DNA from 3 places in the Pseudomonas sp. S9 genome. Region 3 is predicted to be linked to each of the others. Evidence: predicted binding sites of a transcription regulator. Region 3 holds the regulator's gene; each other region holds the start of a gene.

Region 1 (10,424 bases), on a different contig from region 3:
TTGTCGGAGCTTTCATGAACCCCTCTCGTTCCTCTATCACTCGGCAGCTGGCGTTGGCCTTGGCTATTATCCTGACTGTGTTGATTAGCCTCAGCACTGTGTTCGCCTTGCGCTCTTTGAGTGATGCCAACGTGGCGATCCGTGAAGAGCACCTGGCCAGCGAGTCGCGTTTGATGGCTGACCAGTTAGCGACCTTCAACGCTAGTTTGCTTGAGAGCACGCAGCGCCTCGCGGGCCTGTTCGAGAAGCGCTACAGCTCGGGGCTGGTGGTTAAACCCGATGAGCGAATAGACGTGGTCGGGGTGCAGACGCCTGCGTTGTATGCCGACGGCAACTTGCTGAACAATGCCTTTGAGCGCGTTGATGAGTTCAAGAACCTGACCGCCGGGGTGGCCACCGTATTTGTCCGCGACGGTTCCGAGTTTGTTCGGGTTACCACCTCGTTAACCAAGCAGGACGGTAGTCGTGCCATCGGCACAGCGCTGGATCACAATCATCCAGCCTACCAGCGCCTGCTCCAGAACGAGAGTTATGTGGGCCGTGCATTGCTGTTCGACCGCGCCTACATGACCCAGTACACACCGGTCACCGATAGCCAGGGGCAAGTGATTGCGGTGTTGTTTGTCGGCTTTGACTATACCGATACGCAAAACGATCAGTTTGCTGCGCTGAAGAACTTCCGCATTGGCAAGGCCGGTTCACTGGCAATCTTCGATTCCAGCGGCAAATGGTTGGTTGCTCCTTTCGCTGCGCAGAAGGCCGATTCAGCCCCGGCGAAACTGATAGAGCACTCCAGCAACCCAAGCCAGGGCATGGTTTGGAGTGATGGCCAGCAAGAATTCTACAGCGTTAGCGCACCTTTCAGCGCTGGCGGTTGGCAAGTGGTGGCGAGCATGCCCATGGCTGAAATCCAGGCCGTGACCTGGTCGCTCGGTTGGCAACTGGCGATTGGTAGCCTGCTGGCGCTGGTCTTGGCCGTTGGTGCGGTGATCTGGTTGCTGCGCCGTAAATTGCGACCGCTTGGCCAGTTGGTCAAGCAAGCTCACGCGCTGGGAGCTGGTGACTTGAGTGCACGTTCAACCATTAGTGGCAATGATGAAATCAGTGACCTTGCCACCAGTTTCAATCAAATGGGTGAAGCGCTGGCGAGCATGGTTTCGCGTATTCGCAGCTCGGCCCAGGCCGTTAGCAGCCGCGCCCAAGCATTGTCGGGACTTTCCAGCGGCGCCTATGAAGGGATAGAACAACAGTCGGGGGAGATCACCAGTATGGCCGGTGCGGTCGAAGAGTTCAGTGCAACATCCCTGAATATCGCCGACAATATGCGCCAGACCGAACGCCTGGCCAGTGATAACGCACAGCAGACCAACATCGGCCGCAGCTCGATGGACGAGGCGTCAAAGGCGCTGGAACAAATAGCGCATTCATTGGATGCTACATCGGCGGTTATCAATACTTTGGGCCAGCGTTCGCAGGAGATCGGCGGTATTGTCAGCGTGATCACTTCGATTGCCGAGCAAACCAATTTGCTGGCTCTCAACGCAGCGATTGAAGCAGCGCGCGCAGGGGAGCAAGGTCGTGGTTTCGCCGTGGTTGCTGATGAAGTCCGTAGTTTGGCAGGCCGTACCCGTGATGCGACAACAGAAATTTCCAGCATGATCGGCAGTATCCAGACTGAAACAGCCACTGCCATCAGCACCATGCAGCAAGGCCAGTCGTTGATGAACGAAGGCTTGCAGCTCAATTCTCGGGTTGTGGAGGCACTGGCGCAAATTGCCGAGCAGACCAGCATGGCCGGAGAGCAGTTTGCCTCTATTACCACCGCCACTTCAGAGCAAAGTAGCACCGCTACGGCCTTGAGCAGTAATCTGCAAAGTATCGCCCTGGCCAATAACGAGCAGCACCAGGTGATCTCCAACCTGGCCGAAACGGCCCGCGAGCTTGATGGCCTGGCGGGTGAGCTGCGCAATGAGGTCGGGCGTTTTCAGTAGCGCCAGGCCGATATGGCTACTGCGTTAGGTCTAGGCATGACCGCGATACTGCATGGCTTCGGCCAGGTGCTGGCGGTTTATGTCTGCGACGCCCTCAAGATCGGCCAGGGTTCTTGCGACCTTGAGCACGCGGTGAGCGGCGCGTAGGGATAAGGCCAGTCGCTCGCAGGCGGTTTCCAGCCATAGCTGGTCCGCCGCCTGCAGCGGGCAGTGCTGGCGCAGCCCTGGCAGGTCCAGAAATGCATTGGCGCAGCCCTGGCGCTGCATTTGCCGTTTACGGGTGCTGGCAACATGGGCGGCGCTGGTGGCGGTTTCACTGGTGGTGCTTTCAGGTACAAGCAGGGCTGTTGCCTCGCGGGCCACAGTGACGTGTAAATCAATGCGGTCGAGCAGCGGGCCGGAGAGTTTGGCCCGGTAGCGTTGAATCTGCTCGCTACTGCAACGGCAGCGCCCGCTGGGGTCGCCAAGAAAACCACAGGGGCAAGGGGTCATGGCCGCAACCAGTTGGAATCGGGCCGGGAAGCGCACCTTGTCGCGAGCGCGGGCGATCACGATATGACCGCTTTCCAGCGGTTCGCGCAATACCTCAAGGACCTTGCGATCAAACTCAGGCAGTTCGTCGAGAAACAGCACGCCATGGTGAGCAAGGGTTATTTCGCCGGGTTGTGGCCGGCTGCCGCCGCCGACCAATGCCGGACCGGATGCGCTGTGGTGGGGATTGCGAAAAGGTCGTTGTGGCCAGGCGGTCATTGGCCTGTGGCTGGCGACTGAATGAATGCCTGCCACTTCCAGCGCTTCTTGCTCGTCAAGCGGTGGCAGCAAACCGGGCAGGCGGCTGGGGAGCGGGGTTTTGCCAGTGCCAGGCGGGCCACTAAAGAGCAGGTTATGGGAGCCGGCAGCGGCCACCAGTAATGCACGCTTTGCCGTCAACTGGCCCTGAACTTCGGATAAGTCCGGGTAGGGTTGGGGCTGGCGCAGCAGGCCTTGTGATTGGTATGGCGCAATCAGCTCCAGGCCATTGAAATGGGCAGCCAGCTGCAATAAGTGCTCGGTTGCAATTATGTTCAGGCCGGAAGCGAGACTGGCCTCTTCCGCGTTGGCGCTGGGCACCACGAGAGTGCGTCCGCTGGCCCGAGCAGCCAGGGCGGCCGGCAATACTCCCTGGACCGGACGAACCTCTCCGGATAACGCCAGTTCACCCAGGCATTCGATATCTTCAAGTGCGCTTGCCGGTATTTGCCCGCTTGCGGCGAGAATCCCCAAGGCGATTGCCAGGTCGAAACGACCACCATCCTTAGGTAAATCGGCCGGGGCCAGATTGAGCGTGATTCGCCGTGGTGGGAACTCAAATGCAGAGTTGAGGATGGCGCTGCGTACTCGGTCCTTGCTTTCTTTTACCGCTGTTTCGGGTAAACCGACCAATGCCAGTGATGGCAAACCATTGGCAAGGTGCGCCTCGACGGTGACAGTTGGCGCATCAACACCCACCTGGGCACGGCTGTGGACTATGGCCAGTGACATCGTTCGCTCCTTGAAGTCTGGGCTATCGCTTCCTGCGATATTTCGAGCGTAGCAGGTTGCGCTGGAGTGGTGCGCAACCGGTTAGTTCAGTTATGCAGCGGTGTTGAGCAATAAAAAACGGAGCTTGAGGGCTCCGTTTTTCGTTATCGGTGACTGAGGGTCAAAATCTCAGGCGCATGCCGACGGTGCCGTTGACGGCCGTGCTGTCGCCGAAATTATTCACGGATGAGTCGACAGACACCTCGCCGTAGAGCGAGAGCTTGTCTTCATTCCAGTTGTAGCTTCCGCCCACGCCGAGGCCAGTCCAGAGCCGCTCTGGACGATTTTTAAGCTTTACGTCGGCAACATCAACCTTGGTGCCATCGAGGAACTCGTAGTACAGGTTGCTGATTGCGTAGACATGGCTACGGCGGATCTTGTTGGTGTCGTCCAGCCAACGGCTGTCATGATCCAGCGAAACACCCAGGCGTGAGCGCAGGCTGTCGGCAGAGTCCAATGAGGTGTGGGTGTTGAACTCATCGGTAAAGCTGTCGAAATCAACTTTGGAGTAGATCAACTGTGCCTGGGGCGTCAGGCTCAGGGTTTCGTTGAGCTTAAGTTGCTTGCCGCTCTCGACCGAGAAGGGGTAGCCGAAACCATCATTGTCCGAGGCTAACTGATGATCTGTTTCGTCAGAGTCGATATCGGTTTTGTACCAGGTTGCCGAGGCTTGCGAGTTAATATAGAAACCATTTTCCTGCAGCCAGGTTAGCGTCAGGCCGACACCATAACCACGGCTGTCGATATTGCCATCCCCGAAAAACGATTCAACCTGGGACGACGAGGTGCCGTAGTGCGCAGTTAGCCCGCCAATCAGCTTGTTGCCTTGTTGGTCTTCATTCAGCAAGGCGTCGAGGCCAGCCTGCATTTTCCAGCGATTGGTTGTTGAGTCGGCATCGATCGTTCCGGCATTGGGCCTGTTACGCTGGTAGCTGCCCTCCACACGGGCCCAGCCTGCGCCGTTTTCGATGTAGGTCTGCTCGCCGTCAATACTGGTGGTTGTACGGCCTTGAGCCGTGCCGTCGGCGGCATGCCAGTAGCGATTGCCGACACGCTGTTGCATGGTCGGCAGGCTGTTCATGTCGAGCAACGCTTGGCCATATTGTTGATAGAGTGCAGCGCTAGGGCTATAGCGCGGCTCGCTCGGCGTCACTGGCACCAGCGGATCGACAGGAGTATCGGGGGAGGCGGTAATGGCCGAGGTCAGGGACCAGTCGCCAGTTTCTGTCTTGTGCAGCGTGTAGGCATAGGCGCCGGCGACAACGGCTTGTTGGTTGTCCTTGGTAATGTAGTCGCCATTGAGTGCGAAGACCCCGTTTGAGTTTCCGGCGACCTGCACCACTTCGATGCCATTGCCGGTCTGGGCGCCGCTGCCGCCGAGGTTGTTGACGCTAAGCCTGGTGCTGCCGGTTGAGTCGCCCTGAATCACCAGCTTGTCTGTTGGCGAGTTATCGCCGCCGAGTACAGTGTCGATTTTCAGGCTGGCGTCTTGCCCGTGGTAATTGCCGGAGGCGTCGCCTGGATTGGTTGCGATGACAAAACGATCACCTGCGCTGTTGTTTTGCAGGTCGATGGTGCCACTATTGTTCACGTCGCCGCTGACGGTAAAGCTCGACTGGCGGGCGCGCAGGGTTGCACCCTGATTGATGATCAGCCCGCGCTCTGTTGCATTGTCGCTGCTGCCAACGCTGAGACCTGGAGAGTCGAAGTTGATGCGGGCACCTGCATCGAGAACCACTGTTTCCCAGTTCTGCAGGCTATCCGCAGCGATATTTCGTTCGCCACCGGCAAAGCTCAGGCTGTCGTTCACCCCTTCGCCACCATCGAAAAGACTGACTCTTGTGATGTCTGCGCCATCTTCAATGGTTGCGCGGTCGTCGCCCTTACCCATGATGACGCTGCCGTTGGTCACGCTGCCGGCCAACAGGTTCAGTTGGTCGTCGCCGGCATTGGTGAGTATGTCTCCAGTGATAGTGCCCGCGCTGGTGATAGTGCTGTTGCCACTGCCGTCGAGAATGGCGATTCCCGAGGCGGCGCTAACCTTGGCCGTTGCACCAAGCTCAAGGCTACCGTTGGCTTGGGTGCTGGTTCTGATGCCTGCGCCCTGGCCGCTGCCGCCAATCAATGTGCCGGCCGCCTTGATTGCATAGCGTTGCTCTGGCGATACGGCCTCGGCCACCAGCGCCGAAGCATTTTCGCCGCTGGCCTGAGCGCTCGCCGTTGCGCCCTGGTTGATGTTCACATCGCCGCTAATCGAGTATCCATAGAGGCCATGGCTGCCATTTCCCGTGGTGCTGACCGTGCCACCACTTTGGTTGATGGTGCTGTTACCTGAGCCGGTGGCTTCAGCCAGGATCCCGTGACTAAGCTGCTGCCGTTCACCGGTGCCGCTGGTGGTGACACTGCCGCCAGACTGGTTGATGGTGACATTGCCTTTGCTCAACGGATCGCTCTGCGCCAGCAAGCCGACGGCGCTATTACCTCTGGTGGTGACGCTGCCGCCGCTGAAGTTGATGATGCTGTCATTGTCGATCCTGCTGGCAGCGTTGTTATCCGCCTGAACAGCGATGCCTTCGGCTTCTTCGGCAAAGGTGAGGATACTGCCGCCACTCATGTCGACTTGAGCGACGCCCGGGCCGCCGCGGACCAGCGCGAAAGCGCCCTCGGAGTCATAGCCGCTGTTGGTGGTGCCGGTGGTAATAGTGCCTGCGCCAATCAGGATGCGTGCATCACCGCTGCTGTTCTGTACGCGCAAGGCGTCTGAGGCATCGCCCAGCGTGACCAGGCTGGCGCCGGGCGTATTGAACACAATTGTCGAGTCCTTGGCGTTGCGGGTATTGCCACCTGCGCTGTCGATGATCACATTGGCACCTTCGGCGACGTATATACCTTCGCTGTTGTCGCCGCTGACCTGGATATCGACCTGCTCACCGGTGACCACCACGGCGTTATCCTCGCCCGTGGCAATAATGCCAAAGGATTCGGAGCGGCTTCTGAGGTTGGTCAGCTCGATTTGTGAGCCTGGTGTGCCGTTGGCTTCAATCGCGCGGCTGACCACATCAAGCTGGGTGTCGCCTTGAACCCTGATGCTTGCGCCGTTGCTTGCGCGTAAACCCTGCCCGAGTCTTACCGCAGCCTTATTGCTGGTTCCTGCGCGCCCGCGCGAGACGGCATCGAGGTTGCCTTTAAGCAAAATGTTGCCTCGGTTGGCGTCAATCGCGATGGCATCCGCCTGGGTGGTGATCAGGCGGGTATCGCCGCCGACGACAATCGAGCCGCCCAGGGTCGAGCGTAGAAGTTGACCGGTTTCGGTGCCTTCTGCGCCGTTCAGGATGCTGGTAAGGCTGCCTTCGATATTCAAGGCAGCATCGCGGGCAAATACCACGGCGCGATTACCATCAGGCGTACTTGGCAAAACCTCGGCGCTGACCTCTGGAGCGGTCAGCGTCAGCGAGCTTTTGGCGCTGCTGCGGATTGGTACATTGATGGTGTCGGAGCTAAAGCTTGTTCCGGCGCTGGTGCAGGTCGAGCCTTCGGTGGCGCCTATTCCTGGCCGGTTGACACAGGCTGCATAGGCGCTGCTGGAGCCGCCAAGGACCAAGACCAGCAGGGCGCTGAATGAGACGCTCTGGAGAGCATTGCCTTGGCGTCCTGCCCTTAGGTTAAAGGTCAGGGGGGCGTTGTCTTTTGTAGTCCGCTTCATAATCGACTTCCTCTGTCGTTATCTTCGAGGCGCATCGGGGCCGCACAGATCCATCTGCTATCAAGGCCTGATGTTGAAAGTTGATTTTATTCAGGGGCGTAGCGAGCAGGGGCTGTTCGCAAGAATTGTTAAGATTTTCAGCGCCGTGCACTCGCAGTCGGCACCTTCAGTTAAGAGTGGCGAGGGGCGCCGAATTTTGGACAGGAGCACGCACAGAGGCCTTGCGGCCAAGGGAAGCGTCTAGAGGGGTTACTGCTTGGTGGCGGGCTGGGACTCTTTGGCTTCTAGCTCAAGGACCTTGGCTTCGAGTGCCTCTAAACGTGCACGGGTGCGGGCCAGGACTACCATCTGGCTGTCGAACTCTTCGCGGCTGACCAAATCCAGTTTGCTGAATCCGCTTTGCATCAGTGCTTTGAATTGCGCCTCGAACTCAGCGCGTGGCAACGGCGTATCGCCATTGAACAGGCGCGAGGCGCCGGCGGTGAGGGCGTCGAGGAGGATTTTGGGTGGCAACATGATTAGCATCCGGTAGCGGTAGGTTGAAAGTGTAACACGCAGCGTCGAGGCAACAGCTTTTACCACTTGCACGATTATTGCGCGCTGCGCCCGATGGTGCCGCACCGTTATTGTGCGTTAAATCGCCGAAAATCCTGGCGATTTGCCTCTAGAAGCACCTAAGTGCATGAAATTAAGCAGATTTATGATGCTTGGCAAGCTTTCTGCTTAGCTCCAGATGAGAGATGCACTGATGCGGTTCCGGTGCGTGAGTCGGGGCACAGGAGTGTTTCGTCAGGAGCGGTTGGTGGGTATTGGTTTTGCCGCTTTAGAGCAGCCAATGCATTACAAAAGCCAGACACTGCGCTTAGACTTGGCTCGGGTTTGCAATTCCTGGGGCAAGTCCACCTTACACGGGAGAGAGTTACATGAAGCTAGTTACTGCCATCATCAAGCCGTTCAAGTTGGACGACGTCCGTGAGTCACTGTCGGAGATCGGCGTGCAGGGCATCACTGTCACTGAAGTCAAAGGCTTCGGTCGCCAGAAGGGCCACACTGAGCTGTACCGCGGTGCTGAGTACGTGGTCGATTTCTTGCCAAAAGTGAAAATCGACGTGGCGATTGCTGACGATCAACTGGATCGCGTCATCGAAGCCATCACTAAAGCTGCCAACACCGGCAAGATCGGTGACGGCAAAATTTTCGTAGTTAATCTGGAACAGGCCATTCGCATTCGTACCGGCGAAACCGATACCGACGCGATTTAAGCCCCAAAAAAACCGAACCCCGCCCCAGGAGTTAAACCATGACTCTGCGAAAAATCGCAGGGCTAGGAGCCCTTTTGTCCCTCGTTTTGCCTAGCGTTGCGATGGCCGACGAGGTTGTACTGAACAGTGGCGATACCGCGTGGATGATTGTTGCCACCGCGCTCGTACTGTTTATGACCATTCCTGGCCTGGCACTGTTTTATGGCGGCATGGTGCGTTCCAAGAACGTGCTGTCCGTGATGATGCAGTGCTTTGCCGTCACCTGTTTAGTCAGTCTGCTGTGGGTCATCTATGGCTACAGCATGGCGTTTGACACCACAGGCATGGAAGAAGGTGTTGTTAACTTCAATTCCTTTGTGGGCGGCTTGTCCAGGGCATTTCTCAGGGGTTTGCAGGCTGACAGCCTGGTCGCAGCGGTTCCTGAAAGCGTGTTCATCACCTTTCAGATGACCTTTGCCATTATCACCCCCGCACTCATCGTCGGTGGTTTTTCCGAGCGCATGAAGTTTTCCTCGATGCTTGTTTTCATCCCCGCCTGGTTCACCTTGGTCTATGCGCCCATGGCGCACATGGTCTGGGGCGGCGTGGGCGGCTTGCTGTGGGATTGGGGCGTGCTCGATTTCGCGGGCGGTACTGTCGTGCACATCAACGCTGGTGTAGCTGGCTTGGTGGCGTGCCTGGTACTGGGCAAGCGCAAGGGTTATCCGACCACGCCAATGGCTCCGCACAATCTGGGTTACACCCTGATTGGCGCGGCCATGCTCTGGGTCGGCTGGTTCGGTTTTAACGCAGGCTCGGCGCTTGCAGCAAACGGCACTGCGGGCATGGCCATGCTGGTTACGCAAATCGCCACGGCTGCCGCTGCACTGGGCTGGATGTTTGCCGAATGGATCACACACGGCAAACCAAGCGCACTGGGGATTGCCTCGGGTGTGGTGGCTGGCCTGGTTGCAATCACCCCGGCGGCTGGCACCGCAGGCCCAATGGGCGGGCTGGTTATTGGCCTGGCGGCGGGGGTGATCTTTTTCTTCTGCGCCCCGAGCCTGAAACGCAAGCTCGGCTACGACGACTCGCTGGACGCCTTTGGCGTGCATGGTATCGGCGGGATTGTCGGTGCATTGCTCACTGGGGTGTTTGCAGCACCTGCACTGGGCGGTTTTGGTGAAGTTGAAAATATCGCTGCACAACTCTGGATCCAGTTTGAAGGCGTGATTTTCACCCTGGTCTACACCGCGGTTGTGACCTTCGTGATCCTCAAGGTAATCGACCTGGTAATGGGGCTGCGGGTCAGCGATGAGGAAGAGACTGTTGGTCTCGATCTCGCCCTGCACAACGAGCGTGGCTACAACCTGTAAGCACACAGAGTGCGCCCTTCACGGGCGCCCTAACCGAATAGCGCTATTGATAAGGCGCACGGCACGAGGTGACATATGGACAACACAGCATTGACAGCATTGACGTACGGTTTTGACACCTTTTACTTCTTGATATGCGGCGCATTGGTGATGTGGATGGCAGCGGGTTTCGCCATGCTCGAATCCGGTCTGGTGCGTGCCAAGAACACCACTGAAATCCTGACCAAGAACATCGCGTTGTATGCGGTTGCCAGCGTCATGTACCTGGTCATCGGTTACCACATCATGTATTCCAGCCCGGAAGGCGGCATCCTGCCAAGCCTGGGTTTCCTGATCGGTAGCGAGCATACCCCTGAGGCTGTTCTCGCAGGTGGTGATGACGCACCGTATTACTCGCTGCGTTCGGACTTCTTCTTCCAGGTGGTATTTGCGGCTACCTGCATGTCGATTGTTTCCGGTGCGGTTGCCGAGCGCATGAAGCTCTGGGCGTTTTTGGCCTTTGCGGTGGTGATGACTGGTTTCATCTATCCGGTACAGGGTTTCTGGAAGTGGG
Region 2 (10,424 bases), on a different contig from region 3:
CCCGAAGTCAGGGTCAGGAACTGGTTACGGAAACCGATCAGGCCGCGCGCAGGAATGGTGTACTCAAGGCGTACACGGCCCTTGCCGTCTGGAACCATGTTGGTCAGGTCACCTTTACGGTTACCCATCTGCTCCATCATCGGGCCCTGATGTTGCTCTTCCAGGTCGATGGTGACGTTTTCGAATGGTTCGTGCTTAACGCCGTCAACCATGCGGATAATCACTTCAGGACGGCCTACAGCCAGTTCGAAGCCTTCGCGACGCATGGTCTCGATCAGTACCGAGAGGTGCAACTCACCACGGCCGGAAACCTTGAACTTGTCAGCGCTATCGCCTTCTTCAACGCGCAGGGCAACGTTGTACAGCAACTCTTTGTCGAGACGCTCTTTGATCTTACGGCTGGTGACGAACTTGCCTTCCTTGCCGCAGAACGGCGAGTCGTTGACCTGGAAGGTCATGCTCACGGTTGGCTCGTCAACGGTCAACGGCTCAAGGGCTTCAACATTCGTCGGATCGCAAAGGGTGTCGGAGATGAACAGCTCGTCCATACCGCTGACACAAACGATGTCGCCGGCTTGCGCTTCGTTGACTTCAACGCGCTGCAGACCCGAGTGCCCCATGATCTTGAGGATACGGCCGTTACGCTTCTTGCCGTCAGTGCCAATAGCGGTCACCGGGGTGTTGGTCTTGACCTTGCCGCGAGCGATACGACCGATGCCGATAACACCCAGGAAGCTGTTGTAGTCCAGTTGCGAGATTTGCATCTGGAACGGGCCATCGACGTCTACGGCTGGAGCCGGTACGTGGTCGATGATCGCCTGGAACAGCGGATCCATGTTTTCTTCGAGCTTATCGTGCTCAAGACCTGCAATACCGTTCAGGGCGCTGCAGTACACGATTGGGAAATCGAGCTGCTCTTCGGTTGCACCCAGGTTATCGAACAGGTCGAAAATCTGGTCGACAACCCAGTCAGGACGCGCGCCCGGACGGTCGATCTTGTTGATTACAACGATAGGACGCAGGCCAGCCTTGAACGCCTTCTGGGTTACGAAGCGAGTCTGTGGCATTGGGCCGTCTTGGGCGTCAACCACCAGCAGCACGGAGTCAACCATGCTCATTACGCGCTCTACTTCACCACCGAAGTCGGCGTGGCCGGGGGTGTCTACGATGTTGATGTCGTAGTCGTGCCATTTCAGAGCGGTGTTTTTCGCCAGGATGGTAATACCACGTTCTTTTTCCTGGTCGTTGCTGTCCATCACGCGCTCGTTTTCAAGCTCTTTACGGTCAAGCGTGCCGGACTGGCGCAGGAGTTTGTCTACCAGGGTGGTCTTACCATGGTCAACGTGGGCAATGATTGCGATGTTACGTAGATTATCGATCACTTGTGTATCTCGATCAGAGGATTCGGTTTGCCGCATAGTGTAGACGGCGAGTATTAAGGTTGTGCTAGACGACGTAAAAGCACATTGAGCCGCTCGCGACTCAGAAGCTTTTACGCCGCCTGTATGTCGGGAGGGCGATGGCGGATGCTGCCGCCATTCAACCCGGGTGTCTTATGTCGGACGATAAACGCGCACATTCGCATGCCCCTCGTTTAGCAGGTGGTGGGCATGCAGGCGACTCATGACACCCTTGTCGCAATACAGCAAATACTGGCGACTCGGATCCAACTCTTTAAAGCGACTGTTGAGTGCATAGAACGGCAGTTCCTGCACTTCGGTGCCAGGCAGCCGCAGCGGCTCGTCCTCGACACTATCCGGATGACGGATATCAATGATGACGTGACCGGCGAGGACTTCGCTGACTTCCTCAACCTGAATATCCTTGCCCAGCTCGTCGATAACCTTATCGATCGGCAACTGGGTTGCGCTCTGTACTGCTCGCTCAAGCACCGCCATGTCGAACTGCTTTTCTTCATAGGCAATCCGGTCGGGCTTGGCTTTGGTGGTCGGATTCACCGAAATCACACCGCAGTATTCGGGCATATGCTTGGCAAAGTCGGCAGTGCCGATCTGCGTCGCGGTATTGATGATGTCCTGCTTGTGGCTGGCCAGGAGCGGACGCAACACCAGCTTCTCAGTGGCGGCATCGATGACCGACAGGTTCGGCAGCGTTTGGCTCGACACCTGCGAAATAGCCTCGCCCGTCACCAATGCATCAATTTGCAGGCGGTCGCTGATCTGGGTGGCGGCGCGCAACATCATGCGCTTCAACACCACGCCCATCTGGCTGTTATCGACCTTGCCGAGGATCTCACCGAGTACTTCTTCAAAAGGCACGCTAATAAAGAGTACGCGCTGCGAGCTGCCGAACTTCTTCCACAAATAATGCGCGACTTCCATCACGCCCAGCTCATGGGCGCGGCCACCTAGATTGAAGAAGCAGAAGTGAGTCACCAAGCCGCGGCGCATCATCTGGTAGGCGGCGACGGTCGAATCAAAGCCACCCGACATCAATACCAGCGTCTGCTCCAGTGAGCCCAGTGGATAACCGCCGAGCCCGTCATGCTGGTTGTGAATGACAAACAGGCGCTGGTCACGGATTTCCATGCGCACAACAACATCCGGATCTTTAAGCGAGATTCCGGCAGCGCCGCACTGCTGGCGCAACTGGCTGCCCACATAACGCTCAACGTCCATCGAGCTGAACGGATGCTTGCCCGCACGCTTGCAGCGCACAGAGAAAATCTTGCCCGGTAATTGGTCGGCGAAATGCAGCTTGCACTTTTCCAGCACATCGTCGAAATCGCCCAGGGGATACTCATTCACTTCAAGGAAATGAGTAATGCCCGGCGTGCAGCGGAGACGCTCGGTCAGTTCGCCCAGCAGCTTGGCATCGGTCAGGGTTGTTTCAACTTCCAGATTATCCCAGACACCGGTAACCGAGAGCTGCGGATCAAGATCGCGCAACACCGAGCGGATATTCTTCGCCAACTGCCGGATAAAGTTCTTGCGAACAGGCCGACTCTTGATGGTGATTTCTGGGAAAACTTTTACGATCAGTTTCATGGAAGCAACGCGCGCCAAGCTCGCGAAAAAACAGGGGCGCGGATTATAGCGGAAATTGTGCAAGGTTTGATCAAAAACCTTAGTTAAACATTTCGTCGCACCATAATGGTGCCTTGTCGTTTTATTTGGCACCGGCTTGGTGCAGCAATATCAGCACAACTGGGAATAATCCCCCGGTGCGCCTGCGTTTGCGGGCTTTAGTCCATCACAGTGCACTGGCATGCAAATTGCTCCCTTGTGAGGCAGGTAGTACTGGCGGAGTATCCGCCGAGCTTTTCCGAATTTTGTGGGCTCAACAGATTGAGCCTTATCCGCCTGGAGGACAGCATGTCGAAGTCGATTCAACTTATTAAAGAACACGACGTGAAGTGGGTTGACCTGCGCTTCACTGATACCAAGGGTAAGCAGCACCACGTAACCATGCCAGCCCGCGACGCGCTGGACGAAGACTTCTTCGAGCACGGCAAGATGTTCGACGGCTCCTCCATTCATGGCTGGAAAGGCATCGAAGCTTCCGACATGATCCTGATGCCGGTTGACGAAACCGCCGTGCTGGATCCATTCACCGAAGAGCCAACCCTGATTCTGGTTTGCGACATCGTTGAGCCAAGCACCATGCAAGGCTACGACCGCGACCCACGCTCCATCGCCAAGCGCGCTGAAGAGTTCCTCAAGTCGACCGGCATTGGTGACACTGTATTTGTTGGCCCGGAGCCAGAATTCTTCATCTTCGACGAAGTGAAGTTCAAGTCGGACATCTCCGGCTCGATGTTCAAGATCTACTCCGAGCAAGGCTCCTGGAACACTGACGGCGACATCGAAGGCGGCAACAAGGGCCACCGTCCAGCCGTCAAAGGTGGTTACTTCCCAGTTCCGCCGTGCGACCACGACCACGAAATCCGTACTGCCATGTGTAATGCCATGGAAGATATGGGCCTGGTCATCGAAGTTCACCACCACGAAGTGGCGACTGCTGGCCAGAACGAAATCGGCGTCAAGTTCAACACCCTGGTAAACAAGGCTGACGAAGTTCAGACCCTGAAGTACTGCGTACACAACGTAGCCGATGCCTACGGTAAAACCGCTACCTTCATGCCTAAGCCACTGTACGGCGACAACGGCTCGGGCAAGCACGTTCACATGTCGATCTCCAAAGACGGCAAGAACACCTTCTCCGGCGAAGGCTATGCCGGCCTGTCTGACATCGCCCTGTACTTCATCGGCGGTATCATCAAGCACGGTAAGGCACTGAACGGCTTCACCAACCCATCGACCAACTCCTACAAGCGTCTGGTCCCTGGCTTCGAAGCTCCAGTAATGCTGGCCTACTCGGCTCGCAACCGTTCTGCCTCGATCCGTATTCCTTACGTTGCCAGCCCTAAAGCTCGTCGTATCGAAGCACGCTTCCCGGATCCAGCAGCCAACCCATACCTGGCTTTCGCAGCATTGCTGATGGCCGGTATCGACGGTATCCAGAACAAGATCCACCCTGGCGATGCAGCTGACAAGAACCTGTATGACCTGCCACCAGAAGAAGGCAAGTTGATCCCACAGGTTTGCGGCAGCCTGAAAGAAGCCCTGGAAGAGCTCGACAAAGGTCGTGCGTTCCTGACCAAGGGCGGCGTGTTCAGCGACGACTTCATCGATGCTTACCTTGAGCTCAAGCACGAAGAAGAAATCAAAGTTCGCACCTTCGTACACCCACTGGAATACGACCTGTACTACAGCGTCTAATCCAGCCGGTATGAAAAAAGGCCACCTTCGGGTGGCCTTTTGTTTTTGCCAATGCACCGCTCAGCCCATTGTTTTATGCGCCCGCACACACTGCAACATGCCGACACTTGCCAGTAACGCCGCGCAGTGCAATCTTAATCAACAAGCCACGTTGAGGGATCGCTCATGCGCACACTAGTTGCCTGCCTTATACTCGCCGCCGCCCTGCCGGCCAGCGCGCAAATCTATAAATACACCGACGCCAACGGCAATACCGTTTTCACTAACGAACCGCCACAGGGCGTAGACACCGAAACCATCGAGCTGCCTAAAACCAATACGGTGGAGATGAAAACCCCGAAACAACCGACAAGTGAAGCAAGCGATAATGCTCCCACGCAAGTCCAGGCCTCCTATCAAGTACTGGAGCTGACCGGCCTGCCAGATGAAGCCGCGCTGCGCGCCAACAACGGCACCTTCAGCGTCGGGGTTAACATTCAGCCACGCCTGTCACCGGCGCACCGCTTGCAGCTGCTGCTCGACGGCCAACCTTATGGCGAACCCAGCAACGTGCCGCGACTCCAGCTCAATAATGTTGATCGTGGCGAACACTCGCTCGCGGTGCAGGTAATCAGCACCAGCGGCACGGTGCAGCAAAGCGAGACCAGCACATTCACCGTACAAAGGGTCAACACCAATAACAGTCCCGCATTCACCCCTAAACCCAAACCCACCCCAAGACCTAAGCCAGCCCCTTGATGCGCGCACTTTTAACCTGTTTATTGCTACTGAGCAGCCTGTCCGCGTCGGCACAGGTCTACACCTATATAGATGCAGAAGGAAACCGGGTATTTACCGACCAACCCCGGGGGGGTAATGCCAAGCCGGTGCAGATAGCACCTACCAATCGCATCACTCCGACCATCAAGCTCAAGCCAGAAGTCGTAGACGAGCAACCCCTGGTGCTGTCCTACCAGATGCTACGCATCCTGGTGCCGCAACCTGATGCAACAATCCGCGATAACGCCGGTAACCTGATTGTCAGCGCCACCAGCGAACCCGAGCTGCTGCCCGGGCATCGCTTTCGCCTGATTCTCGACGGTAATGCCATTGGCGAGGCCGGTCGCAGCCCGGTTTTCCCGCTGGAAAATATCGACAGGGGAACGCACCAGTTGGCGGTTGAGATCATCGATGAGCATGAGCGCATCATTGAACGAACACCCAGCCAGCCATTTCACCTGCTGCGCACCTCGCTTGCGCAAAAACGCCAGGTCAATCCCTGCAAGCGGAAAGACTACGGCGTGCGCCCTGAATGCCCACTCAAAGACAAGCCTGAAGAAGAAAGAGACATCCCCTTCGTTCCCTTTATGTAGCAAACGCACCATTTAGGAGCACATAAAGGCAGTCACTTCTATACTCTCCCTGTTTTGGGTCGCCCTGCACGTGGCGGCCTACATCTATTTGTGGGCGTTGTCGCTATTTACACAGGGAAAACGCTACTTTTCAGGGCTTTGGTTTGCTTCTTGCATTTTTATAACCACTGCCGGAAGCCGATGCCTATGATCATTAACGACGCACTGCACCGCCTGCTACTCGACAACCTGACAACCGCCACATTATTGCTCGATGCGGAACTGCGCCTTGAGTACATGAACCCAGCCGCCGAAATGCTTTTGGCCATTAGCGGCCAACGCAGCCATGGGCAGTTCATCAGCGAGCTCTTTACTGAATCCGCTGAAGCCGTGAGTTCTTTGCGCCAAGCCGTTGAAGAAGCCCATCCGTTCAATAAGCGCGAAGCGGTATTGACCTCCATAACCGGGCAAAACCTGACCGTAGACTACGCCGTCACTCCAGTAATCAGCCGCGGCGCGACGCTGTTGCTTCTCGAAGTGTTCCCACGTGACCGCATGTTGCGCATCACCAAGGAAGAGGCCCAGCTGTCCAAGCAAGAGACCACCAAACTCCTGGTGCGCGGCCTGGCTCACGAAATCAAGAACCCTTTGGGCGGCATCCGTGGCGCCGCTCAGTTGCTGGCCCGTGAACTCCCCGAGGAAAACCTCAAGGACTACACCAACGTAATCATTGAAGAGGCTGATCGCTTGCGTAATCTGGTTGATCGCATGCTTGGTTAAAACAAGCTGCCACTGCTATCGATGACCAACGTACATGAAGTGCTCGAACGCGTCAGCAGCCTGGTTGAAGCCGAAAGCCAAGGTTGCATTACTTTGGTGCGCGACTACGACCCAAGCATCCCGGACGTGTTGATCGACCGCGAACAAATGATCCAGGCCGTGCTGAATATAGTGCGCAACGCCATGCAGGCGCTTTCCCCGCTCAGTGATATGCGCCTGGGCCGCATCACCCTGCGCACACGGGCGCTGCGCCAATTCACCATTGGCCATGTCCGTCATCGCCTGGTGACCAAAATTGAAATCATCGATAACGGCCCAGGCATTCCTCCGGACCTGCAAGAAACCATTTTCTTCCCCATGGTCAGTGGCCGCGCCGACGGCACCGGCCTTGGCCTTGCAATCACCCAGAACATTATTAGTCAGCACCAAGGGCTGATCGAATGCGAAAGCCATCCGGGCCATACCGTATTTACGATCTTCCTGCCGCTGGAACAAGGAGCAACTCAGCCATGAGCCGTAGTGAAACCGTCTGGATTGTCGACGACGACCGTTCTATCCGCTGGGTACTGGAAAAAGCCTTGCAGCAAGAAGGCATGGCCACGCAAACCTTCGACAATGCCGACGGCCTGCTTAACCGCCTGGCCCGGCAACAGCCCGATGTGATTATTTCCGACATCCGCATGCCTGGCGTCAGTGGGCTTGACTTGCTGGCGCGTATCCAAGAGCTGCACCCGCGCCTGCCCGTCATCATCATGACCGCACATTCGGACCTCGACAGCGCTGTTGCCTCTTATCAGGGAGGGGCATTCGAGTATTTGCCCAAGCCGTTTGACGTTGATGAAGCCGTGTCACTGGTCAAGCGTGCCAACCAGCACGCCCAGGAACAGCAAAACCTCAGCGTGCCCGTTGCTGAAGCGCAAACACCGGAAATCATCGGTGAAGCACCAGCAATGCAGGAAGTGTTTCGCGCCATCGGCCGCTTGTCACATTCCAACATCACGGTTTTGATCAATGGTGAATCGGGCACGGGCAAGGAACTGGTCGCCCACGCCCTGCATCGCCACAGCCCGCGCGCGGCCTCGCCCTTTATTGCCTTGAACATGGCGGCAATTCCAAAGGACTTGATGGAATCCGAGCTCTTTGGCCATGAAAAAGGCGCCTTTACCGGTGCAGCCAACCAGCGCCGCGGGCGCTTCGAGCAAGCCGATGGCGGCACCCTGTTTCTCGATGAAATCGGCGACATGCCGGCCGACACCCAGACTCGCCTGCTGCGGGTACTGGCTGATGGCGAATTCTACCGCGTGGGCGGTCATACACCGGTCAAGGTTGATGTGCGGATCATTGCCGCCACTCACCAAAACCTTGAGGGGCTGGTGCATGCCGGTAAATTCCGTGAAGACTTGTTCCATCGCCTCAACGTTATTCGTATTCATATTCCGCGCTTGTCAGACCGCCGCGAAGACATTCCAACACTGGCCCGCCATTTCCTCAGCCGCGCGGCGCTTGAGCTGTCGGTCGAGCCAAAGCTGCTGAAAAACGAAACCGAAGATTATCTTCAACAGCTGTCATGGCCGGGCAATGTGCGCCAGCTGGAGAACACCTGTCGCTGGATCACCGTCATGGCTTCTGGCCGCGAGGTGCACATCGACGACCTGCCGCCCGAACTGCTGTCGCAGCCGCAAGACAGTGCCCCGGTCAGTAATTGGGAGCAGGCGCTGCGCCAGTGGGCCGACCAGTCGCTGGCACGCGGTCAGTCAAACCTGCTCGATACAGCCGTACCGGCATTTGAGCGGATCATGATTGAAACGGCCCTCAAGCACACCGCAGGCCGACGCCGCGACGCCTCTATCCTGCTGGGCTGGGGCCGAAATACTCTGACCCGCAAGATCAAAGAACTGGGCATGAACATCGACGGTGGCGATGACGACGACAGCGATGAGAACTAAACCAGTCATCAACATTTAAGCAGCACAAAAACGGGCCTTGGCCCGTTTTTTTATGCACAGGGATCAATTCGATACATTGGATTTGGACTAGGCTGATGGGTGCTGCCTTTGACGGCGATCCAATCGCAGGAGAACCTCATGCCTGACAAGACCGGTACAGTCCGCTTACACCGCGTGCTTCGTGCACCGCCTGAATCCATCTACAAGGCCTTTACCGATAAGGGCGCCCTGGAACGCTGGCTGCCTCCCTATGGTTTTATCGGGACTGTCCATGAAATGGATGTCCGTGTGGGTGGAGGCTATCGAATGTCTTTCACCCACTTTGCCAGCGCAAGCAGCCATTCTTTTAGTGCTGAATATACCGAGCTTGTACCCCACGAGCGGATCCAGCATAGAGACCGCTTCGACAGCGAGCACCTACCCGGTGAAATGCTGGTATCGATCGACCTGAAAGCCGTTAGCTGCGGAACCGATGTTCATATTGTTCAAACAGGCATTCCCTCTGCCATCCCAGAGGAAATGTGCTATTTGGGCTGGCAAGAGTCCCTGAGCCAACTGGCACGGCTTGTGGAAGCGAATATTGCCGAGCATGACTGACAACAACGGGCCATGGCTCAGCAGCATTGGCAATAAACCAGCCGCCATCCATTACGCGGCCGACTAAGCGATGCCCAATAACAGCGCTCAAAACAGTGCGCATGCACTCATCAGAGACACTTTCAGTGACCAAAAGCGCGGATCAATAGGCGTTGAATGGCGAAAACAGCCTGTTTTTACTGACATCAAGCGACAATGCAAAAGTTGGCACACTGCCTGCATATACCTAAGTAACTCCAGTTTCGGGGGCCTTGGTACAGGCAGGCCGGGGATTCCCCTCTTTTTTTGTTCCGCTAGGCTGACATCCAGCCGCCATTGCCCGTCTACCTGATCAGCGCGCCATTCGCCGCGCAGGGGACGGGCCGCAATAACGGTCAACAGCATATCCCGTTCATCTCTTTGCAGCCGCCAGTTAACCGCTCGTCCATTGAGCTGCAACTGGCCTTGCTGCTCACGCCCCAGCGTTCGCAAACGCAGCACATAAGCGCCGTTGTATTCACCGCTTTGCGGGGTTGGTTGCTCGTTGAACCACAGCTGCAGCCCAGCATCGCGCACCTCGATTCGATCAAGGCGCAGTGCATCCGGGCGAAACAAATCACCAAACATCAAGCCGATCAAAAAGCCAAAAATGGCCAGAGAGCCAATCACTCGCAACCAAGGACGAGGCCGATCGCCTATATCAGGAGTAGAATATTGCCCGCCTTCACGCTCGGAGCCGCGCATGTTTCACGTCATCCTTTTTCAACCAGAAATACCACCCAATACCGGCAACATTATCAGGCTCTGTGCCAATAGCGGTTGCAACCTGCATTTGATCGAGCCAATTGGCTTTGAATTGGATGATAAACGCTTGCGTCGCGCAGGGCTGGACTACCACGAATACGCCACACTGCAGCGTCATGCAGACCTTCAGAGCTGCCTCGCCAGCATTGGCCAGCCTCGGGTGTTCGCCTTCACTACCAAGGGTACGCAAGGCTTTCACGAGGTGAGCTACCAACCCGGCGACGCCTTTCTATTTGGCCCGGAGA
Region 3 (10,424 bases):
GCAGTATCCGCACCGGTTCCGTGCTGATCGAGCGCATGACAGTTGCAGGTAGCTGATCAAGCAGGGCGGATGATTTGTCATCCGCCCATTGGTTTGCGGCAATCGCGCACTATTCGCCTTCATCGAAGTAGTTGTTGATCAACTCGAGCAGGGCATCGAGCGCCTGTTCATCCTGCTCGCCTTCGGTTAGCAGGTGTACCGAGGTGCCTTTGCCTGCCGCCAGCATCATCACCGACATGATGCTTTTGCCGTCGACCAGGCTCTGTGATGTACGGCCAACCTTGATGCTGCAAGGATACTGTGTGGCAACGCCGACAAATTTGGCGGCAGCCCGTGCGTGCAAACCGAGCTTGTTGATAATGGTTACTTCGCAGGCGGGCATCGCGGCAATTCCTTAACTGAGGTCGCGGTGGCGAGTCTGGACGTTTTTGAGCTGGGCCTTGAGCGCTTTGCCCAGGCGGTTGGCGATATACACCGAGCGGTGATGCCCACCCGTGCAGCCAATGGCGATCGTCACGTAGGCGCGATTGCTGGCCGCGAAGCGTGGCAACCATTTGCTCAGGTAGGCATGGATGTCCTGATACATGTCCTGGACATCCGCCTGGCTGTCAAGATAGTCAATAACGGGTTTCTCAAGCCCCGAGAAATCGCGTAGTTCAGCGCGCCAATACGGGTTTGGCAGGCAACGCACATCAAATACCACATCTGCGTCAACCGGCATGCCTCGTTTGAAACCAAAGGATTCAACCAGAAATGCAGTGCCCGGATCCGGCTTGTTCAGCAGGCGCAAGGCCAAGGTGTCGCGCAGTTGGTAGAGATTCAGGTGGGTGGTGTCTATCTTCAGGTCGGCCAGATCAATGATTGGCTCAAGCAGCAGGGTTTCATCGGTAATGGCTTCCGCCAACGACCGATTGTCGTTGGTCAGCGGATGGCGCCGGCGCGTTTCAGAGAAGCGTTTGAGCAGCGTTTCTTCGTTGGCGTCCAGGTACAGCAGGTCGCACTGAACATTGCGCGCACGGACTTGTTCAAGCAACTCGGGAAACATGTTCAAGTCGCTTGGCAGGTTGCGGGCATCGATCGACACCGCGACATTGGGGTGAGCTGAATCTTTCTGCTGAAACGCTCGTTCAGCTAGCTGGGGAAGCAAGCTGGCCGGCAGGTTGTCTATGCAGTAGAAGCCGTTGTCCTCGAGTACATCAAGGGCGGTGCTTTTACCTGATCCTGAACGCCCGCTGACTATTATCAAGCGCATGTAGGTTCTCTGTCGTTTAGCTGTTGTTCTGTACGTCGACAACAACCTGGTACAGGGCTTCATTGCTTTGTGCCTGGCGCAGTCGCTCACGGACGTCGCTGCGGTCAAGCATGCTCGCTATTTGACGAAGCAGCTCTAGGTGTTCATCCGTAGCGGCTTCAGGAACCAGTAGCACGAACAGCAAGTCAACCGGGGCGCCATCAATCGCGTCGAAATCGACAGCTGAGTCGAGCTTGAGCAAGGCGCTGATGGGGGCATTGCACGCAGGCAAACGGCAGTGTGGAATGGCAATGCCATTACCAAAACCAGTGGACCCGAGTTTTTCGCGGGCGATCAGGCTTTCGAAAATGTCTTGTCCATCGAGGTCGGGCAATTCGCGCGCAACCAGGTTGGCAATCTGTTCGAGAACGCGTTTTTTACTGCCGCCCGGCACGTTCACCAGGGAACGGCCGGGGGTCAGGATATTTTCAAGTCGGATCATAGGAGTAGGGCGATATCAACGGGCCATTGCGCCCTGTTGACGGTCGAGCTGCTTTTCCTTGTGCTTGATAAGTTGTCTATCGAGTTTGTCGGTCAGTAAATCGATTGCTGCATACATGTCATCATGTTCGGCGTTGGCGACTATCTCGCCGCCTGCAATGTGTAAGGTGGCTTCGATCTTCTGCTTGAGCTTCTCGACCTCCATAATGACTTGTACGTTCGTAATCTTGTCGAAGTGGCGCTCTAGTCGACTGAATTTTTCGTCGATGTACTCGCGCAGGGCGTCGGTCACATCCAGTTGGTGTCCACTGATGTTGACTTGCATACCGCTTTCTCCTTGTTGCCGTGTGTAAGAGACAGGCCGAGTTGCCTGCCGCCGGAACACTGTGGCGCGTAAGACCCCCAGTAACCGAGCCTGACACCTTTACGCCCTTAGTATGGCTGCTTTTAGCTAAGAGCGGGTCAGTTCGATAGTGATTGAGACGATCTTCCTGTTCATCAGCTGTTACATCAATCGCTTGCGTTCACTTGAAGGCGCGATACCGAGTGATTCCCGGTATTTAGCAACTGTGCGTCGAGCTACTTGAATGCCTTGTGTCTCCAGTAAACCAGCGATCTTGCTGTCACTCAACGGCTTTTTTGCATTTTCCGCTGCAACCAGTTTTTTGATGATCGCGCGGATCGCTGTAGACGAGCATTCTCCGCCTTCGGAGGTGCTGACGTGGCTGGAGAAGAAGTATTTCAACTCGTAAATGCCACGGGGGGTGTGCATGAATTTCTGGGTGGTGACCCGGGAAATGGTCGACTCGTGCATGCCCACCGCTTCGGCGATATCGTGCAGCACCAGTGGTTTCATCGCCTCGTCGCCGTAGTCGAGAAAGCCCCGTTGATGTTCAACGATCTGGGTCGCAACCTTCATCAGCGTTTCGTTGCGGCTTTGCAGGCTTTTGATAAACCAGCGGGCTTCTTGAAGCTGGTTGCGCATAAAGGTGTTGTCGGCGCTCGAGTCGGCGCGGCGCACAAAACCCGCGTATTGCGCATTGACGCGGAGTCGGGGCATGGCTTCCTGGTTGAGTTCAACCAGCCAGCGCTCGTTGTGTTTGCGCACAATGACATCGGGTACCACGTATTCGGGTTCGCTGGACTCAATCTGCGAGCCCGGTCGTGGGTTGAGGCTCTGGATCAATTCGATGACCTGGCGCAGTTCGTCTTCCTTGAGCTTCATGCGGCGCATCAGCTGGCTGTAATCGCGGTTGCCCAGCAAATCCAGATAGTCATTGGCGAGTCGTTGGGCTTCGGCAAGCCAGGGGGTCTTGACTGGCAGCTGGCGCAGTTGCAGGGTCAGGCATTCGCGCAGGTCGCGGGCGGCAATGCCTGAGGGTTCAAACTGCTGGATGCGGTGCAGGACGGCTTCTATTTCGTCGAGTTCGATGTCCAGTTCCGGGTCGAAGGCTTCGAGAATCTCTTGCAGGGTTTCTTCGAGGTAGCCCTGAGGATTGATGCAGTCGATCAGGGTAACCGCAATCAGGCGATCCTTGTCGGACATGGGGGACAGGTTGAGCTGCCAGAGCATATGGCTCTGCAGGCTATCGCCGGTCGAAGTGCGCGTGGTGAAGTCCCATTCGTCGTCATCGCTGCTGCTGGGCAGGCTGCTGGCGCTGGTTTGGTAGACATCTTCCCAGGCGGTATCCACTGGGAGTTCGTTGGGGATACGCTCGTTCCACTCGCCATCCTCGAGGTTGTCCACGGTTTGCGGAGCATCCTGGAAGCTGGTTTCCTGGAAATTGTCCTGCTGTGCAGGCTGCTCGGCGGTGGCGGTCTCGGCGCCGTCGGCCATGGGGTCCGAGTTGTCGAAGTCTTCGCCGTCTTCCTGACGTTCGAGCATTGGGTTTGACTCCAGTGCCTCTTGGATTTCTTGCTGGAGATCCAGGGTCGACAGTTGGAGTAAGCGAATGGCTTGTTGCAGCTGAGGAGTCATCGTCAGCTGCTGGCCCATCTTCAGGACTAGCGATGGTTTCATTGCAGACCTTATTTACCGGCGTCTTTGCGCAATCCACTACAGGGCGCCTGATGGGCGCCTCAAGGAAGCAAATTATATGCCCGAATTGCAGTGCTTTGCCTAGCAGTTGACGCTAATCGGTTGAGAAAAACCGGGTTAAAGGCGGAATTCATGGCCCAGGTAGACTTCTTTTACCGTCTGGTTGGCCAGAATCGCTTCCGAGTTGCCTTCCGCAATGAGCTGGCCGTCGCTGACGATATAGGCTGTTTCGCAAATATCCAGCGTTTCGCGCACATTGTGGTCGGTGATCAGCACGCCGATACCCTTGGCTTTCAAGTGGTGGATGATTTGCTTGATATCGCCAACCGAGATCGGGTCAACACCGGCAAATGGCTCATCAAGCAAGATGAATTTCGGTGCTGTTGCCAGGGCGCGGGCAATTTCAACCCGGCGTCGCTCACCGCCGGACAGGCTCATGCCCAGGTTGTCGCGAATATGGTGAATATGGAACTCCTCAAGGAGGCTTTCCAGTTCAGCTTCACGGCCAGCACGGTCAAGTTCTTTGCGAGTCTCAAGAATTGCCATGATGTTATCGGCAACGCTGAGCTTGCGGAAAATCGATGCTTCTTGAGGCAGGTAGCCAATGCCGGCACGTGCGCGGCCGTGCATGGGCTGATGGCTGACGTCGAGGTCGTCAATCAGGATGCGTCCCTGGTCAGCCTGCACTAAGCCCACGATCATGTAGAAGCAGGTGGTCTTACCTGCACCGTTAGGGCCAAGCAGGCCGACGATTTGGCCGCTGTCGATGCTCAGGCTAACGTCACGGACAACCTGGCGGCTTTTGTAGCTTTTGGCCAGGTGTTGGGCTTTCAATGTAGCCATTAATTACTGCCCTTGGGTGGGTTTGTTCTTCGGCTGGATCACCATATCGATGCGTGGGCGCGGCGAGGTCACCTTGGTACCTGTTGCGCGGCCAGCGTTGACGATTTGGCGCTGCGTGTCGTAGACGATTTTCTCGCCTTCGAAGGTGTTGCCCTCTTGAATGACCTTGGCTTGGTCAATCAGGACAATACGTTCATTGGCTGCAAAATATTGGATGGTCAGGCCGTAGGCTTTGACGATTTCTTTGTCTACCGCAGGTTTCTGCTCATAGTAGGCCGGGCGTCCGACTGAAGTGAAAACGTCGATTTCGCCTTTGGCATTCTGGGTAATGGTGACCGTGTCACCGGTGATTTTCATCGTGCCTTGAGTGATGACGACATCGCCGCGATAAACCGCAACACCTTGCTTGTCGTCAAGTTCTGCGCTGTCTGCCTGCACGCGAATCGGTTGATCGCGGTCAGTTGGCAAAGCCCAGGCATGAACGCTTCCTAGCGATGCACCCAAGCTGAGCAGAAGGGGGAGGGTTTTAACGAACCTCATGCTGGCCTCTTACGTTGGACAGCAAGAGCATCCTGCTGTCATTTAAATACGCTTTCATTCCTTGCGCCGTGGTCACCCCATTGGCTGCGTCGATTCTAACGGCTTGCTGCGTCTGCGCATATTCCTTATCGGGAATTACAGTCAGGCGACTGGTCGTAAGCAGTGTTGGCCGCCCCTTTGCATCAGTGCGTTCAACGCGAACCTTGTCTATCAGCTCGACCTCCTTACCGCCCGGGGAGACTTCGCCTTTTTCACTTTGGACATGCCAGGGCAGCTCTGTTCCGCGGTATAGCAGCAAGTCGGGTTGTGTCAGGTAGGAGATGTCCGAGGCTTTGGCATGCTCGACTTTGTCGGCTGTGAGCTCGTAATGCAATTTCCCGTCGGGTTGATATTGCACGGTTTTGGAGTTGACCACATAAAAGTCAATTGTACTTTGCGACGTGGTCTTTGCAGGTTTGTCCGCGAAGCTGTCCGGGTTGATATTCCAATACCCGGCAGCTGCCACGAGCAGTACGCCGAGTATGAGGAGCAGTATGTTCAGTGGCTTGCGCATAGTTTGCTGTTCTACAGGTAGGCTGCTTGAGCCGCTTCAAGGGTGCCCTGGGCGAGCATGATTGATTCGCAGAATTCGCGTGCTGCGCCTTCTCCGCCCCTGGCTTGGGTTACCGCGAACGCGTGTTGACGCACAAAAGAATCAGCGTTGGCTACCGCGACACCCAGTCCCACCCGGCGAATCACTGGCAGGTCGGGCAAATCATCTCCCAAGTAGGCAACCTGTTCATAGTCTAGGCCGAGTTCGCCAAGGAGCTCGTCGAGCACTGCAATTTTGTCTTCTCGGCCTTGGTAAAGGTGTTGAATCCCCAGGTTTTGTGCACGACGTTCCACCACAGGGGTTTTGCGTCCGCTGATTATTGCGGTGCGTACGCCCGAGTTGATCAGCATTTTTATGCCGTGGCCGTCGAGCGTATTGAACGTCTTGAATTCGCTACCATCGACCAGGAAGTATAACTTGCCGTCCGTCAGCACGCCGTCAACGTCAAAAATCGCCAGTTTGATCGCACGGGCTCGTTCTTTGAATTCTGGGGTCATCACATTACTCCGGCACGTAGTAGGTCGTGCATGTTCAGCGCGCCAATTGGGCGGTCGTTGTCATCAACGACCACCAGCGAGCTGATTTTATGGTCTTCCATGATCTTCAAGGCCTCGGCGGCGAGCATTTCGGCGCGGGCGGTTTTGCCACGGGCGGTCATGACTTGATCGATGGTTGCTTCACGTAGATCAATTTCCCGATCCAGAGTTCTGCGCAAGTCACCATCTGTAAAGATTCCGGCCAGTAAGCCGTTTTCATCGATCACGACTGTCATGCCCAGGCCTTTCTGGGTCATGACCAGTAAAGCCTCGCGAAGCGAGGTGCCTCGCTTGACTGTAGGCAAGCCGTCGCCGGTATGCATGACGTTTTCCACTTTCAGAAACAAACGCCTGCCGAGGGCACCACCCGGATGCGAAAAGGCAAAGTCTTCAGCTGTAAAGCCGCGAGCCTCAAGCAGGGCGATCGCCAGTGCATCGCCCAGCACCAGCGATGCGGTGGTCGATGGAGTGGGGGCCAGGTTAAGCGGGCAAGCCTCTTTCGATACGCTGGCATCGAGATTGACTTCGGCGGCCTTGGCCAGAGCCGACTCGGGGTTGCCTGTCATGCTGATCAGTTTGATGCCCAGGCGCTTGATCAGTGGCAATAGGGTCACGATCTCAGCGGTCGAGCCCGAGTTGGAAAGCGCGAGTACTACGTCGTCGCGGGTGATCATGCCCATGTCGCCGTGACTGGCTTCGGCGGGGTGGAAAAAAAAAGCCGTGGGGCCCGTGCTGGCTAAAGTAGCGGCGATCTTGTTTCCGACGTGACCTGATTTGCCCATGCCGACCACAACGACCCGGCCTTTGCTTGAAAGGATCAGCTCGCAGGCGCGGATGAAATTGTCATCAATCCGAGGCAGCAGTTCTTCAACTGCTTCGAGCTCTAGGCGAATGGTGCGCTGCGCGGATTTGATCAGGTCGTTTGACTGGTTCATAGCGGTCGGCCAGGTCATGCTCTGTAAAAGCCAGCGATTATAGCCCGAAAGCGTTGCTGGCTCATCTTAGAATTGTGTCGCACTTGTGTGCTGGTTATGAGTATGAGTGCTTTGCTGTGTTTGCTAATATTGGGAGCGCTTCTGGGGGTGGTGGTATGCTGCATCCCCAATTCGGCCCTAATGGTTGGCATGGTGTCTTCGGTTTAATGCCGTGCGTCTACCAAAGGGAGTTGTTCGTAAGGAGTTTAGATGGGCGCCGATAGTCATTACGCGGTTGAGCTTAAAAACGTCAGTTTTAAGCGCGGTGACCGAGATATTTTCAAGAATATCGATGTGTGCATCCCGCGCGGCAAGGTGATCGGCATCATGGGGCCTTCCGGAAGCGGAAAGACGACCCTGTTGAGGCTGATAGCCGCTGAGCTTAAGCCCTCTGCCGGGGAGGTGTGGGTCAATGGAGTCAACCTGCCGACGTTGTCGCGCAGTGAGTTGTTCGACATGCGCAAGCAGATGGGCGTGCTGTTTCAAAGTGGCGCGCTGTTTACCGATCTCGATGTATTCGAGAACGTGGCCTTTCCCTTGCGTGTGCATACCAAGCTTCCAGACGAAATGATTCGCGATATTGTGCTGATGAAGCTGCAGGCTGTCGGCCTGCGCGGCGCAATCGACCTGATGCCGGATGAGTTGTCGGGGGGCATGAAGCGTCGCGTGGCGCTGGCGAGGGCCATTGCTCTTGATCCGCAGATTCTGATTTATGATGAGCCTTTTGTTGGTCAGGACCCCATCGCGATGGGGGTGCTGGTTCGATTGATCCGCTTGCTCAATGACGCACTGGGTATCACCAGTATCGTGGTTTCCCATGACCTGGCTGAAACTGCCAGTATTGCTGACTACATCTATGTCGTGGGCAATACCCAGGTGTTGGGACAAGGCACGCCCAGTGAGTTGATGAAGTCGGACAGCCCGCGAATTCAACAATTAATGCAGGGCGCAGCCGACGGTCCGGTACCCTTTCACTTTCCGGCGGCTAGTTACCGCGACGATTTACTGGGGGCGCGCTAATGCGCAAAAGAACACCAATCGAACGGGTGGCATTGCTGGGGCGCGCGGGTATTGATGTGGTCGCAACCCTGGGGCGCTCATCAATGTTCCTGGTGCGTGCCCTGTTAGGGCGCGGTACCTCTGGCAACTCATTTCACCTGCTGGTCAAGCAACTGCATTCGGTGGGGGTCATGTCCCTGGCGATCATTGTGGTGTCCGGCTTGTTTATCGGTATGGTCCTGTCGTTGCAGGGCTTCAATATTCTGTCCAGCTACGGCTCGGAACAGGCGGTTGGGCAAATGGTTGCCCTGACCCTGTTGCGCGAGCTGGGACCGGTTGTTGCCGCGTTGTTATTTGCCGGACGTGCTGGTTCCGCGCTAACGGCCGAGATCGGCAACATGAAATCCACCGAGCAACTTTCAAGCCTGGCCATGATCGGTGTCGATCCGCTCAAGCATATTGTCGCGCCAAGGTTGTGGGCCGGCTTTATCTCGATGCCCTTGCTGGCGATGATCTTCAGCGTGGTCGGTATCTGGGGTGGCGCCATGGTCGCGGTCGACTGGCTGGGCGTTTATGAAGGATCGTTCTGGTCGAACATGCAAAGTAGCGTGTCCTTTACCGATGACGTGCTCAATGGTGTGATCAAGAGCATCGTTTTTGGATTTGTCGTGACCTGGATTGCCGTGTTTCAGGGCTATGATTGTGAGCCGACCTCGGAAGGCATCAGTCAAGCCACTACCCGAACAGTGGTCTATGCCTCTCTAGCTGTATTGGGCCTGGACTTTATTCTGACTGCTTTGATGTTTGGAGATTTCTGATGCAAAACCGCACACTGGAAGTTGGTGTCGGCCTGTTCTTGCTGGCCGGATTGCTGGCATTGATGTTACTGGCTCTGCGCGTCAGCGGTCTGACAATGGGTAGCTCTGAAGATACTTACAAGGTCTATGCCTACTTTGACAATATTGCGGGCCTGACCGTGCGTTCCAAGGTGACCATGGCCGGGGTGACAATAGGCAAGGTCGTGGCGATAGATCTGGATCGTGATAGCTATACCGGCCGCGTCACCATGTCCATCGACAAGGAGGTCAATAATTTGCCAGAAGATTCGACCGCTTCAATTTTGACGGCCGGCCTGTTGGGTGAGAAATACATCGGTATCAGCGTGGGGGGAGAAGAAGAGGTGCTCAAAGATGGCGGCACCATTCATGACACCCAGTCGTCGTTGGTCCTAGAAGACCTGATTGGTAAGTTCTTGCTTAATTCCGTAAACAAAGACGAATCCAAATAACGGGGACTGATAATGCTCAAAGTACTTCGTAACAGCCTTGTCGTATTGCTGGCGGCGTTGCCGCTGCTCCCCGTTGCTGCGCCAAGCGCAAACGAGGTGGTCCAGCAAACCACCACCAAGCTGCTCAATGACTTGAAAGCCAATAAAGAGCAATATCGCAGCGACCCTGATGCCTTTTATCACGCTCTGGACTCGATCCTGGGCCCGGTCGTCGATGTTGATGGTATCTCGCGTGGGGTCATGACCGTGCGTTATTCGCGCAAGGCAACCCCGGCGCAAATGGAGCGCTTCCAGACCAACTTCAAGCAAAGCCTGATGCAGTTCTACGGCAATGCGCTGCTTGAGTACAACAACCAGGACATTCGTGTCCTGCCGCCCAGCGGTGCTCAGGATCCAGAGCGGGCTACGGTCAACATGGAAATCAAGGACGGTAACGGCACCATTTATCCGTTGGCCTACACCATGGTCAACAAAGGCGGTTCATGGGTGATGCGCAACATGATCATCAATGGCATCAACGTCGGTAAGCTGTTTCGCGACCAGTTCTCGCAGTCGATGCAGAAAAATGGCAATGATTTGGACAAGGTGATCGACACCTGGCCTGAGACCGTTGCCAAAGCACGCCAGGCCAAGGGTGAGTCGTGAGCCAGGCAAGTATCGATGAGCTATCGCCCGGGGTATTCCAGCTTTCGGGTGTGATTGACTACAGCTCCGGGCCGCAGTTGCGTAAAGAGGGTGGCAAGCTGCTCAAGGCATGCAATGCCAGCACCTGCGTCATCGACTGCGGCGCAGTGGAGAAATCCAGCAGTGTCGGGCTTTCGCTATTATTGGCCTTTATGCGCGATGCTCAGAGCAAAGGTAAAAGCCTGGAAGTGCGCAACC

Evidence for each region. Region 3 encodes sigma-54, which starts transcription at its own class of promoters, with help from an activator protein. Its sites were predicted from a motif close to ANTGGCATNNANNTTGCTNT; they were not measured.
Region 1: the regulator sigma-54 is predicted to act here: its motif matches at 7,961-7,980, upstream of glnK (P-II family nitrogen regulator).
Region 2: the regulator sigma-54 is predicted to act here: its motif matches at 3,223-3,242, upstream of glnA (glutamate--ammonia ligase).

Annotation. Positions count from the first base shown of each region.
Region 1 is NZ_AFFX01000010.1:60,049-70,472, forward strand. It holds partial or broken gene PSES9_RS25755 (Cache 3/Cache 2 fusion domain-containing protein) at 174-1,133, shown strand; partial or broken gene PSES9_RS25760 (methyl-accepting chemotaxis protein) at 1,404-1,991, shown strand; gene PSES9_RS0117840 (YifB family Mg chelatase-like AAA ATPase) at 2,022-3,512, opposite strand; gene PSES9_RS24360 (autotransporter family protein) at 3,673-7,254, opposite strand; gene PSES9_RS0117855 (accessory factor UbiK family protein) at 7,504-7,770, opposite strand; gene glnK (P-II family nitrogen regulator) at 8,178-8,516, shown strand; gene PSES9_RS0117865 (ammonium transporter) at 8,555-9,871, shown strand; gene PSES9_RS0117870 (ammonium transporter) at 9,947-10,424, shown strand, end outside.
Region 2 is NZ_AFFX01000008.1:146,578-157,001, forward strand. It holds gene typA (translational GTPase TypA) at 1-1,382, opposite strand, end outside; gene thiI (tRNA uracil 4-sulfurtransferase ThiI) at 1,554-3,008, opposite strand; gene glnA (glutamate--ammonia ligase) at 3,336-4,742, shown strand; gene PSES9_RS0115950 (DUF4124 domain-containing protein) at 4,908-5,480, shown strand; gene PSES9_RS0115955 (DUF4124 domain-containing protein) at 5,480-6,094, shown strand; partial or broken gene glnL (nitrogen regulation protein NR(II)) at 6,281-7,366, shown strand; gene ntrC (nitrogen regulation protein NR(I)) at 7,363-8,799, shown strand; gene PSES9_RS0115970 (SRPBCC family protein) at 8,938-9,396, shown strand; gene PSES9_RS23780 (hypothetical protein) at 9,484-10,119, opposite strand; gene trmL (tRNA (uridine(34)/cytosine(34)/5-carboxymethylaminomethyluridine(34)-2'-O)-methyltransferase TrmL) at 10,118-10,424, shown strand, end outside.
Region 3 is NZ_AFFX01000011.1:179,243-189,666, forward strand. It holds gene pmbA (metalloprotease PmbA) at 1-56, shown strand, start outside; gene PSES9_RS0119560 (HPr family phosphocarrier protein) at 110-382, opposite strand; gene rapZ (RNase adapter RapZ) at 395-1,252, opposite strand; gene ptsN (PTS IIA-like nitrogen regulatory protein PtsN) at 1,269-1,733, opposite strand; gene hpf (ribosome hibernation-promoting factor, HPF/YfiA family) at 1,749-2,057, opposite strand; gene PSES9_RS0119580 (RNA polymerase factor sigma-54) at 2,238-3,752, opposite strand; gene lptB (LPS export ABC transporter ATP-binding protein) at 3,888-4,613, opposite strand; gene lptA (lipopolysaccharide transport periplasmic protein LptA) at 4,617-5,153, opposite strand; gene lptC (LPS export ABC transporter periplasmic protein LptC) at 5,140-5,706, opposite strand; gene PSES9_RS0119600 (KdsC family phosphatase) at 5,718-6,242, opposite strand; gene PSES9_RS0119605 (KpsF/GutQ family sugar-phosphate isomerase) at 6,242-7,216, opposite strand; gene PSES9_RS0119610 (ATP-binding cassette domain-containing protein) at 7,466-8,275, shown strand; gene mlaE (lipid asymmetry maintenance ABC transporter permease subunit MlaE) at 8,275-9,072, shown strand; gene mlaD (outer membrane lipid asymmetry maintenance protein MlaD) at 9,072-9,542, shown strand; gene PSES9_RS0119625 (MlaC/ttg2D family ABC transporter substrate-binding protein) at 9,555-10,187, shown strand; gene PSES9_RS0119630 (STAS domain-containing protein) at 10,184-10,424, shown strand, end outside.